DNA from 3 places in the Streptomyces sp. NPDC089915 genome. Region 1 is predicted to be linked to each of the others. Evidence: predicted binding sites of a transcription regulator. Region 1 holds the regulator's gene; each other region holds the start of a gene.
What was found. The regulator HrcA, encoded in region 1, represses chaperone genes, less so after heat shock. The targets are predictions, from matches to a motif close to TTNGCACTCNGNNNNNCNGAGTGCNAA.
Positions count from the first base shown of each region.

Region 2: a site for HrcA is predicted at 1,261-1,287, ahead of groES (co-chaperone GroES). Genes of this name have one in related genera too.
Region 3: a site for HrcA is predicted at 1,550-1,576, ahead of groL (chaperonin GroEL). Genes of this name have one in related genera too.

Region 1 is NZ_JBFBGN010000032.1:42,280-46,302, forward strand. Features, by position in the region: gene dnaJ (molecular chaperone DnaJ) at 1-928, opposite strand, end outside; gene hrcA (heat-inducible transcriptional repressor HrcA) at 929-1,945, opposite strand; gene AB0O29_RS13155 (MBL fold metallo-hydrolase) at 2,126-2,857, shown strand; gene AB0O29_RS13160 (DUF3097 domain-containing protein) at 2,886-3,686, shown strand; gene hemW (radical SAM family heme chaperone HemW) at 3,765-4,023, opposite strand, start outside.
Region 2 is NZ_JBFBGN010000040.1:31,318-35,340, reverse strand. Features, by position in the region: gene AB0O29_RS15115 (HAMP domain-containing sensor histidine kinase) at 1-463, opposite strand, end outside; gene AB0O29_RS15110 (response regulator transcription factor) at 476-1,162, opposite strand; gene groES (co-chaperone GroES) at 1,431-1,739, shown strand; gene groL (chaperonin GroEL) at 1,851-3,479, shown strand; gene AB0O29_RS15095 (ester cyclase) at 3,562-4,023, opposite strand, start outside.
Region 3 is NZ_JBFBGN010000074.1:28,379-32,401, forward strand. Features, by position in the region: gene groL (chaperonin GroEL) at 1-1,353, opposite strand, end outside; gene AB0O29_RS21885 (cold-shock protein) at 1,709-1,915, opposite strand; gene AB0O29_RS21890 (MoaD/ThiS family protein) at 2,310-2,588, opposite strand; gene thrC (threonine synthase) at 2,625-3,926, opposite strand; SAM riboswitch class I at 3,944-4,023, opposite strand, start outside.

The sequences.
Region 1 (4,023 bases):
GCAGCGGGATCGCCTGGCCGGACTGGGTGCCGGGCCGGATGTCGATCTCCTCCATGCCGTCCAGCGTCTCCAGCGGGCACTTGGTGCCCAGGGCCGCCGCCGTCATGGGGATGGTGACCGTGCAGTGCAGGTCGTCCCCGCGCCGCTGGAAGGTCGGGTGCGGCAGCTCGTGGATCTCCACGTACAGGTCGCCGGCGGGGCCGCCGCCGGGGCCGACCTCGCCCTCGCCCGCGAGCTGGATGCGGGTGCCGTTCTCGACGCCGGCCGGGATCTTGACCGTCAGGCTGCGGCGGGAGCGGACCCGGCCGTCGCCCGCGCACTCGGGGCACGGGGTCGGGACCACGGTGCCGAAGCCCTGGCACTGCGGGCAGGGGCGCGAGGTCATGACCTGGCCCAGGAAGGACCGGGTGACCTGCGAGACCTCACCGCGGCCGCGGCACATGTCGCAGGTCTGCGCCGAGGTGCCGGGGGCGGCGCCCTCGCCGGAGCAGGTGCCGCAGACGACGGCGGTGTCGACCTGGATGTCCTTGGTCGTGCCGAAGGCGGCCTCGTCCAGCTCCAGGTCCAGGCGGATCATGGCGTCCTGGCCGCGGCGGGTCCGCGAGCGCGGGCCGCGCTGCTGGGACTGGCCGAAGAAGGCGTCCATGATGTCGGAGAAGTTGCCGAAGCCGCCGGCTCCGAAGCCGCCCGCGCCCGCGCCGCCGCCCGAGGAGGACAGCGGGTCGCCGCCGAGGTCGTAGACCTGCTTCTTCTGCGGGTCCGAGAGGACCTCGTAGGCCGCGTTGATCTCCTTGAAGCGCTCCTGCGTCTTCGGGTCCGGGTTCACGTCCGGGTGGAGTTCACGCGCGAGGCGGCGGAAGGCCTTCTTGATCTCGTCCTGCGATGCGTCGCGGCGCACGCCGAGTACGGCGTAGTAGTCCGTGGCCACTTACGACTCCGCCAGGATCTGTCCGACGTAACGTGCCACTGCGCGTACCGCTCCCATCGTTCCGGGGTAGTCCATGCGGGTCGGTCCGACCACGCCGAGTTTGGCGACTGCTTCGCCGCCCGAACCGTAGCCGACGGACACGACCGACGTGGAGTTGAGCCCCTCGTAGGCGTTCTCGTGCCCGATCCGTACGGCCATCCCCGACTCCCCGGCCTCGCCCAGCAGCTTGAGGAGCACCACGTGCTCCTCCAGCGCTTCGAGCACCGGCCTGATCGTCAAGGGAAAATCATGTCCGAAGCGAGTGAGGTTGGCGGTGCCGCCGATCATCAGCCGCTCCTCCGCCTCCTCCGCCAGCGTTTCGAGGAGGGTCGCGAGCACCGCCTTGACGGTGGCCCGGTCGTCGATCTCGAACGACTCCGGAAGGTCCTGCACCAGGTTCGGGACGTCGGTGAAACGCCGGCCGACCACCCGGCTGTTGAGCCGTGCCCGCAGGTCGGCGAGGGAGTTCTCGCCGAAGGGGGTCTGGGTGTCGACCAGCCGCTGCTCGACCCGCCCGGTGTCGGTGATCAGCACGAGCATCAGCCGGGCCGGGGCCAGCGACAGCAGCTCGACGTGCCGGACGGTGGAGCGGGTCAGCGACGGGTACTGGACGACGGCGACCTGGCGGGTGAGCTGCGCGAGCAGCCGGACCGTGCGGCCGACGACGTCGTCGAGGTCGACGGCCCCGTCGAGGAAGTTCTGGATGGCCCGGCGCTCGGGCGTCGACAGCGGCTTGACCCCGGCCAGCTTGTCGACGAAGAGGCGGTAGCCCTTGTCGGTGGGGATCCGGCCGGCGCTGGTGTGGGGCTGGGCGATGTAGCCCTCCTCCTCCAGCACGGCCATGTCGTTGCGCACGGTGGCCGGCGAGACGCCCAGCCGGTGCCGCTCGGTGAGGGCCTTGGAGCCGACGGGCTCCTCCGTCCCGACGTAGTCCTGGACGATGGCGCGCAGCACTTCGAGTCTGCGTTCACTGAGCATCGCGCACACCTCCGGATGCGGTCGGTCGTGGTCGGGCGGCCATGCGGTGCTGCCGTCCTGCGGTCCTGCGGTCTTGATCGGTTGGCACTCTGCGCGTCCGAGTGCCAGAGATCCCCCGGTCAGTGTACGGCCGGGTAGTACGCCGGGGGCAAGGGCGGCCTGCCAGGGTAGCGTCGCGGCATGGACATGCGATGGGAAGAGGCGGGCTGGGAACGGCTGACCGGGCGGGCGGGCCGGCGACGCCTCCCGGTGTGGGACTGCACGGTGGGGCTGGTGGTGGGGGACGACTCGGTGCTCCTGATCGACCCCGGATCGAGTGTCCGCGAGGGGGCCGGGATCCGTGCCGAGGCGGAACGACTGACCGGCCGGCACGTGACCCATATCGCATTCACCCACGGACATTTCGACCACGTACTGGGCGGCTCCGCCTTCGCGGGCGCCCAGGTCTACGGCGCGGTGGGGCTGGACCGGCTGCTGGCCACGCCCGGGGGCCGGGAGGAGCTCCGGTACAGCGCGGTGGCCCAGGGCCTGGCGGAGGAGGAGGCCGCCGAGGCCTGTGACCTGCTCAAGGCGCCGGGGCACCTGGTGTCGGGCGAGTGGACGCTGGAGCTGGGCGGGGTGCAGGTGCTGCTGGCGAACGTGGGGCCGGCCCACTCCCAGCACGACCTGGCCGTCTTCGTGCCGGGCGAGCGGGAGACGGTGTTCTGCGGGGACCTGGTCGAGGAGTCGGGCGAGCCCCAGGCGGGCTCGGACGCGGTCCCCGGGCAGTGGCCCGCGGCCCTGGACCGGCTGCTGTCGCTGGGCGGGGAGGACGCGCTGTACGTGCCGGGTCACGGAGCGGTGGTGGACGCGGCCTTCGTGCGTGCGCAACGCGCCACACTGGCGGACCGGTTCGGCGTGTCGCGGGCGTGAACGCGGCCGCGCTCCTAGTGTCGGCCGGATGCGTGAGTACTCGCCCGACCTGACCCCGCAGTGGAAGCGCTCCAAGCCGGTGCCGGAGGTGCCGGCCGACCCCGATCTGGTGGTCGAGGTGGCGGGTACGGACTTCTGCGGGGCGGTGGTGGCCTGCGAGGCGGGCACGGTGACCCTGGAGGACCGGTTCGGCAGGCGGCGGGTGTTCCCGCTGGAGCCGCGCGGCTTCCTGCTGGACGGCGCGGTCGTGACGCTGACCCGCCCCTCACGGGCGCCTGCCGCGCCGGCCCGTACGGCCTCGGGCTCCCTCGCTGTCCCTGGGGCGCGGGCGCGGGTGGCGCGGGCCGGGCGGATCTACGTGGAGGGGCGGCACGACGCCGAGCTGGTCGAGCGGGTCTGGGGCGACGACCTGCGGATCGAGGGCGTGGTGGTGGAGTACCTGGAGGGCGTCGACGACCTCGCGGCCGTGGTGGCGGAGTTCGCCCCGGGCCCCGACGCCCGCCTGGGCGTGCTGGTGGACCACCTGGTGCCGGGGTCGAAGGAGTCCCGCATCGCGGCCTCGGTGACCGGCCCGGACGTGCTGGTGGTGGGCCACCCGTACGTGGACGTCTGGCAGGCGGTGAAGCCGTCGGCGCTGGGCATCGCGGCCTGGCCCGAGGTGCCGCGCGGCCAGGACTGGAAGACGGGCGTCTGCCGGGCCCTGGGCTGGCCGGAGCACACGGGGGCCGCCTGGCAGCACATCCTGTCCCGCGTGACGTCCTACCGCGACCTGGAGCCGACGCTGCTGGGGCGGGTGGAGGAGTTGATCGACTTCGTCACGGCCCCCTGAGCGGGGCCGCGGCACCGGCCCGCCGCGCGGGCCGGTCCCCTCACCCCCGCCGCTCCGGGACTTCACCCGGGCGGGGGATCAGTCCACCAGGTCCCGCACCACCGCGTCCGCCAGCAGCCGCCCCCGCAGGGTCAGCACCGCGCGCCCGGCCTCGTACGGGGCCGGCTCCAGCAGGCCGTCGGCGAGGGCGCGCCGGGAGGCCGCCAGGCCCGCCGGGGCCAGCAGGGAGAGCGGGATGCCGTCGACGAGGCGCAGCTCCAGCAGGATCCGCTCCACCCTGCGGTCCTCCTCCGAGAGGAGCTCGCGCCCCGCGCCCGGGGAACGGCCCTCGGCGAGG
Region 2 (4,023 bases), on a different contig from region 1:
GGACGGTCATCGCGTACACGGTGTGCGGGGCGGCCGGGTCGTGCGCCCCGGGCGGCCCGGGGGCCCCGACCGCCACGACCACGCGCCGCTGCGCGCCGGGGTGCGCGGGTGCCAGGACGGCCGACCGGGAGTCCTGTCCGGGCCCGGGGCGCAGCCCGTCGAGGCGGGGGATGTCCCGGGGCTCGCCGCCGGCGGCGGTGCTCGCGACGGTCCGGCCCCGCGCGTCCTGTACGAGGACCAGGTCGACCCCGTTCTCCGGTGCGGGCAGCCGGCCGCCGGGCGGGAGGGTCCGGGTGTCGACCTGGGCGGCGACCTTCCGGGCGGCGAGCTCGGTGCGGCCGGTGGTGTTGTCGAGGAGGTTGCCGCGCATGAGGGTGTACAGCCACAGTCCGCCGGTGGCGAGGACGGCGGCCATCGCGAGCGCGGCGGCGAGCGCGGTCCGGGCGCGCAGGCTGCTAACCAAGGCCGGTCACCGTCAGCCGCCGTCGGGGGCCATGCGGTAGCCCGTGCCGTGGACGGTGAGGATGGAGCGGCGGCCGAAGGGGGCGTCGATCTTCTTGCGCAGGGAGGAGACGTAGACCTCGACGATGTTGGGGTCGATGCCGTGCGGGGAGTCCCAGACCTCGTCGAGGATGTCCTGCTTGGCGACGGCCCGGCCGGGGCGTTCCATCAGGCAGGCGAGGACGCCGAGCTCGCGGGCGGTGAGCTCGATGTCCTGCTCGCCGCGGCGGCAGCGGCGGTCGTGCGGGTCGAGGACGAGGTCCCCGGCGCGGAGCACGGCGGGCGCGGGCCCGGGGCCGGCGGCGCGGCGGGCGAGGGCGCGCAGGCGGGCGCCGAGCACGACGAAGGAGAAGGGCTTGGTGAGGTAGTCGTCGGCCCCGGCGTCGAGGCCCTCGGCCTCGTCGTACTCGCCGTCCTTGGCGGTGAGGACCAGGACGGGGGTGGGGTCGCCGTGGGCGCGCATACGGGCGCAGATCTCGGCGCCGCCGGGGCCGGGGAGCATGAGGTCCAGCAGGACGACGTCGTACGGACCGCCGGTGAGCGCGAGTTCCAGCCCGCGGTGCCCGTCGTGGGCGACCTCGACGCGGTGGCCCTCGGCGGACAGGCCCTGCCGGAGGGACTCGGCCAGGTTCTCTTCGTCTTCGACGACCAGGATGCGCACCCGCCCAGCCTCACACACCGGGCGCCGGACCCCGTGGGGCAGGGTTTGGGCCAAACGGGGCGACCCGCGGCCGGAATACGTGGATCCGGTGGAGCGTGTTGGCACTCCGCTTGACCGAGTGCTAATCGCCGGAATAGTGTCACACCTGGCACTCGCCACCGGTGAGTGCCAACACAGCGACAGGCTGGTCCGGCACCCGCGACGACGGATCGACCTGGTCGCCACTCCAGACAGTTAACCCCGGATCTCCGAAGGGGGAGGTCGGATCGTGACGACCGCCAGCTCCAAGGTTGCCATCAAGCCGCTTGAGGACCGCATCGTGGTCCAGCCGCTCGACGCCGAGCAGACCACGGCCTCCGGCCTGGTCATCCCGGACACCGCGAAGGAGAAGCCCCAGGAGGGCGTCGTCCTCGCGGTCGGCCCGGGCCGCTTCGAGGACGGCCAGCGTCTCCCGCTGGACGTCTCCGTCGGCGACGTCGTGCTGTACAGCAAGTACGGCGGCACCGAAGTGAAGTACAGCGGCGAGGAGTACCTCGTCCTCTCGGCCCGCGACGTGCTCGCGATCGTCGAGAAGTAATCACTTCTCACGCTTTGCTTTGAACTGCGCCCCTGGTCACCCCGCTGATTGCCGGGCGGCGAGGGGCGCGGTTCGTTAAACCCGAGTTTTCGAGAGGGCTGAACCGCTTCCATGGCGAAGATCCTGAAGTTCGACGAGGACGCCCGTCGCGCCCTCGAGCGCGGCGTCAACAAGCTTGCCGACACGGTCAAGGTGACGATCGGCCCCAAGGGCCGCAACGTCGTCATCGACAAGAAGTTCGGCGCCCCCACCATCACCAACGACGGTGTCACCATCGCCCGCGAGGTCGAGCTGGACGACCCGTACGAGAACCTCGGCGCGCAGCTGGTGAAGGAGGTGGCGACCAAGACCAACGACATCGCGGGTGACGGCACCACCACCGCCACCGTGCTGGCCCAGGCGCTCGTCCGCGAGGGTCTGCGCAACGTCGCCGCCGGTGCCTCCCCGGCCGCCCTGAAGAAGGGCATCGACGCCGCGGTCAAGGCCGTGTCCGAGGAGCTCCTCGCGACCGCCCGCCCGATCGAGGACAAGTCCGACATCGCCGCCGTGGCCGCGCTCTCCGCGCAGGACTCGCAGGTCGGCGAGCTCATCGCCGAGGCGATGGACAAGGTCGGCAAGGACGGTGTCATCACCGTCGAGGAGTCCAACGCCTTCGGCCTGGAGCTGGAGTTCACCGAGGGCATGGCCTTCGACAAGGGCTACCTCTCCCCGTACATGGTGACCGACCAGGAGCGTATGGAGGCCGTCCTCGACGACCCGTACATCCTGATCAACCAGGGCAAGATCTCCTCCATCCAGGACCTCCTGCCCCTGCTGGAGAAGGTCATCCAGGCCGGCGGCTCCCGCCCGCTGCTGATCATCGCCGAGGACGTCGAGGGCGAGGCGCTCTCCACCCTCGTCGTCAACAAGATCCGCGGCACCTTCAACGCGGTCGCCGTCAAGGCCCCGGGCTTCGGCGACCGTCGCAAGGCGATGCTCCAGGACATGGCCACCCTCACCGGTGCCACCGTCATCGCCGAGGAGGTCGGCCTCAAGCTCGACCAGGCCGGTCTGGACGTCCTCGGTTCCGCGCGCCGCGTGACCATCTCCAAGGACGACACGACCATCGTCGACGGTGGCGGCAACGCCGCTGACGTCGCGGGCCGCGTCAACCAGATCAAGGCCGAGATCGAGTCCACGGACTCCGACTGGGACCGCGAGAAGCTGCAGGAGCGCCTGGCGAAGCTCGCCGGCGGCGTCTGCGTCATCAAGGTCGGCGCCGCCACCGAGGTGGAGCTCAAGGAGAAGAAGCACCGCCTCGAGGACGCCATCTCGGCGACCCGCGCCGCGGTCGAGGAGGGCATCGTCTCCGGCGGTGGCTCCGCGCTCGTCCACGCCGTCAAGGTCCTGGAGGGCAACCTCGGCCTGACCGGCGACGAGGGCACGGGCGTGTCGGTCGTCCGCCGCGCCGCCGTCGAGCCGCTGCGCTGGATCGCCGAGAACGCCGGCCTCGAGGGCTACGTCATCACCTCGAAGGTGGCGGAGCTGGAGAAGGGCAACGGCTTCAACGCCGCCTCCGGCGAGTACGGCGACCTGGTCAAGGCCGGCGTCATCGACCCGGTCAAGGTCACCCGCTCCGCGCTGGAGAACGCCGCCTCCATCGCCTCCCTGCTGCTCACGACCGAGACCCTGGTCGTCGAGAAGCCGGCCGAGGAAGAGGCCGACGCCGGCCACGGCCACGGTCACGGCCACAGCCACTGAGGCTGAAGCCTGAGCACCAGCTCCACGAGAAGGCCCTGGTCACCGCTGCTTCGCGGGGGTGACCAGGGCCTCTTGCGTGGGATTACGCGGGCATCACGCCCAACTGCCGCATCAGCCCGGGAGCGTCGTAGTACCACCAGTCTTCCGCGATCTGGCCGTTCTCGATCCGGAAGGTCGCACAGCCCGACATGCCGACCTCCTTGCCGGTCGGCGCCACCCCCATGAACTCGCCCTTGTGGGTGCCCCTCCAGTCCCACAGCGTGGTCACGCAGTCCCCTTCGGCGATCTGGCCCGTCTTCTCGAAGCCGAAGTCGAACGCCTCCCGCCACATGCCGATGGTCCGCCGCAGACCGTCCCGGCCGTTGCCGCGGCCCTCCGTGTCCATCATGTCGTGAGTGACGTAGTCGAGCGCGATGCACTCCTCGATGACCTCGAACTTGCCCAGTGCCGCGATCTCGTCGAAGAACCGGTTCGCGACCAGCTTGTTGAGGTACTCGTCCCGGACGACGTCCAGGTTCATGAACTTCGGCATCCCCTCGCAGAG
Region 3 (4,023 bases), on a different contig from region 1:
GATCTGCTTGAGCGGGGCCTCCAGCGCGAGCTTCACGGCGTTGGCGCCGGTCGCCTCGTCACCCGAGAGCTCCAGCTTCTCGAAGACCGAGGAGGCCTGGAGCAGGGCCACGCCACCGCCGGCGACGATGCCCTCTTCGACGGCCGCCTTGGCGTTGCGGACGGCGTCCTCGATGCGGTGCTTGCGCTCCTTGAGCTCGACCTCGGTCGCGGCACCGGCCTTGATGACGGCCACGCCGCCGGCCAGCTTCGCGAGGCGCTCCTGGAGCTTCTCGCGGTCGTAGTCCGAGTCGGAGTTCTCGATCTCGGCGCGGATCTGGTTGACGCGGCCCTGGACCTGGTCGCTGTCACCGGCACCGTCGACGATGGTGGTCTCGTCCTTGGTGATGACGACCTTGCGGGCGCGGCCGAGCAGGTCGAGACCGGCGTTCTCCAGCTTGAGGCCGACCTCCTCGGAGATGACCGTGCCGCCCGTGAGGATGGCGATGTCGCCGAGCATGGCCTTGCGGCGGTCGCCGAAGCCCGGGGCCTTGACGGCGACGGACTTGAAGGTGCCGCGGATCTTGTTGACGACCAGGGTCGACAGGGCCTCGCCCTCGACGTCCTCGGCGATGATCAGCAGCGGCTTGCCGGACTGCATGACCTTCTCCAGGAGCGGCAGCAGGTCCTTGACCGAGCCGATCTTGGAGTTGACGATCAGGATGTACGGGTCGTCGAGCGACGCCTCCATACGCTCCATGTCGGTGGCGAAGTACGCCGAGATGTAGCCCTTGTCGAAGCGCATGCCCTCGGTGAGCTCGAGCTCCAGACCGAAGGTCTGCGACTCCTCGACGGTGATGACGCCTTCCTTGCCGACCTTGTCCATGGCCTCGGCGATGAGCTCGCCGATCTGGGTGTCGGCGGCGGAGATGGAGGCCGTGGAAGCGATCTGCTCCTTGGTCTCGACATCCTTGGCCTGCGCGAGCAGGGCGGCGGAGACGGCCTCGACGGCCTTCTCGATACCGCGCTTGAGGGCCATCGGGTTGGCACCCGCGGCCACGTTGCGCAGACCCTCGCGTACGAGCGCCTGGGCGAGGACGGTGGCGGTGGTCGTACCGTCGCCGGCGACGTCGTCCGTCTTCTTGGCGACTTCCTTGACCAGCTCGGCGCCGATCTTCTCGTACGGGTCCTCGAGCTCGATCTCCTTGGCGATGGAGACGCCGTCGTTGGTGATCGTGGGCGCACCCCACTTCTTCTCAAGGACGACGTTGCGACCCTTGGGGCCAAGGGTGACCTTGACGGCGTCCGCGAGCTGGTTCATGCCACGCTCGAGACCGCGCCGGGCCTCCTCGTTGAACGCAATGATCTTGGCCATCTGAAGTGGTCCTCCAGGACTGGGGTTCCCCCCACGCCGCCAAGCGTCAGGGGAGGGTGGATTGCTCCGGACCGCGCCCGCGCCCGCGACGGACGGCCTGCCGACCCGGCGGTTCCTTCCCGCCGGACCCTGCGGGCCTCACCGGCCCGGTCCTCGTCTTGTAGCACTCTCACCCGGAGAGTGCTAACGCCAATGATTAGCACTCGGCCCCCACGAGTGCAAGCGGCTTCGAGCCATGGCGGCCCGGCGCCCGCATGCCGGGACGGCCCGGACATACGTGAGGGGCCCGCATCCCGGCCGGGATGTGGGCCCCTCACGTGTTGGTGCGAGCGTCGGTGGCCGATCGCGCTTCGACTCAGCCGGCCGCGAGCTTGACCATGTCCGCCTGCGGACCCTTCTGGCCCTGCGAGATCTCGAACTCGACCCGCTGACCCTCTTCAAGGGTGCGGTACCCGTCCATCTGGATGGCGCTGTAGTGGACGAACACATCCGCACCACCGTCGACCGCGATGAAGCCGTAGCCCTTCTCCGCGTTGAACCACTTGACGGTGCCCTGAGCCATGCCTAACTCCCCTATTACTGGCCCTTGCGCAGGTCCGCACTTCGCGGACCCGGGTCAGAACTTGCGCCGGAACGCCTCGACCGGGGCTGAATGTATCCGCACCGCTGCTGTCTGCAACAGGTCAATCCGACGAGAAATCTGGACAGGCGCAAACGTGGAAATAGACTGAAAAGTTGTCCTATTCCTGGGCAACTCGGGCCTGACAAGGCTCACCAATGCCCCATAAGGCGCGCGCATGTTGACTCAATGTCAACCCTCGCTTAGCCCGTTCATATGCGGCGGGCAAGAACAGCGGAGGGGACTTCCCCAACTCTACCGCGCCCAATCAAGCAGAATTGCCCCCTCCGCTTTTAGCGGAGGGGGCAATTCTGATTACCTCGGGGCGCCGGACGGCTCAGCAGCCGCCCGCGACGGCGGGGATGATCGAGACGCCCGCGCCGTCCGGCGTCGCCGTCTGCAGGCCGCCCTCGAAGCGCACGTCGTCGTCGTTGACGTAGACGTTCACGAAGCGGCGCAGCTTGCCCTGGTCGTCCAGGACGCGCGCGGCGATGCCCGGGTGGTTCGCCTCCAGGGAGTCGATGACCTCCGCGAGGGTCGCGCCCTCGGCCGGGACCTCGGCGACGCCGCCGGTGTAGGTGCGCAGGATGGTGGGGATGCGGACGTTGACGCTCATGGCGCTACCGCCTTTCCGTGTAGTACGAGGGAAGGGTCAGGCCAGGCCGGCGGCGCGGAACGCGTCCAGGCTCGGGCGGATGGTGGCGGTCTGGCCGCTGTCCGCGGCCACCGCCTCCAGGGTCTTGAGGCCGTCACCGGTGTTCAGGACCACGGTGGTCAGCGAGGGGTCGAGCTGCCCGTTCTCGATGAGCTTCTTCGTCACGCCGACGGTCACGCCACCCGCGGTCTCGGCGAAGATGCCCTCGGTCTGCGCGAGGATCTTGATGGCCTCGACGACCTGCTCGTCGTTGACGTCCTCGACGAAGCCGCCGGTGCGGCGCGCGATGTCGAGCACGTACGGGCCGTCCGCCGGGTTGCCGATGGCCAGGGACTTGGCGATCGTGTTCGGCTTCTGCGGGCGGACCACGTCGTGACCGGCCTTGAAGGCGGTGGACACCGGGGAGCAGCCCTCGGCCTGGGCGCCGAAGATCTTGTACGGCTTGTCCTCGACCAGACCGAGCTTGATCAGCTCCTGGAGACCCTTGTCGATCTTGGTGAGCTGCGAGCCGGACGCGATCGGGATGACGATCTGGTCGGGCAGCCGCCAGCCGAGCTGCTCGCAGATCTCGTACGCCAGGGTCTTGGAACCCTCGCCGTAGTAGGGGCGCAGGTTGACGTTGACGAAGCCCCAGCCCTCGCCCAGCGGGTCGCCGATGAGCTCGGAGCAGAAGCGGTTCACGTCGTCGTAGTTGCCCTCGATGCCGACCAGGTCGCCACCGTAGACACCGGCCATGACGACCTTGCCCTGCTCCAGGTCGTGCGGGATGAACACGCAGGAGCGGAAGCCGGCGCGGGCGGCCGCGGCGCCGACGGCGCCGGCCAGGTTGCCGGTGGAGGAGCAGGAGAGGGTGGTGAAGCCGAAGGCGCGGGCGGCCTCGACGGCGATCGCGACGACGCGGTCCTTGAAGGAGTGCGTCGGGTTGCCGGAGTCGTCCTTGACGTAGAGCTTGCCGGTGACGCCCAGCTCCTTGGCCAGGTTCTGCGCGTCCACCAGCTTGGTGAAGCCGGGGTTCAGGCTCGGCTTGGACGCCACGTCCGCGGGGACGGGCAGCAGCGGCGCGTAGCGCCAGATGTTGTTCGGGCCGGCCTCGATGGCCGCGCGCAGGGCCTCCGGGTCGCCGACGGGCAGCTCGTAGGCCACCTCCAGCGGACCGAAGCACTCGACGCAGGCGAAGATGGGGCCGAGTTCGAAACGGGTGCCGCACTCACGACAGGAAAGGCCGGTGGCGGGGCCGAGATCGACGGATCCGGCGTCGGCGGAGGCGTTGGCAGAGGTGGCGACAGACTGTGCAGCCATGATGGCGAGGCCCTTTCTCCTCATCTTCCCCATGGCGCACTTCGCCATGAGACGGAATTGGCACCTTCCCGAGCCGGGGCCTCGCGCGAGCGAGAAC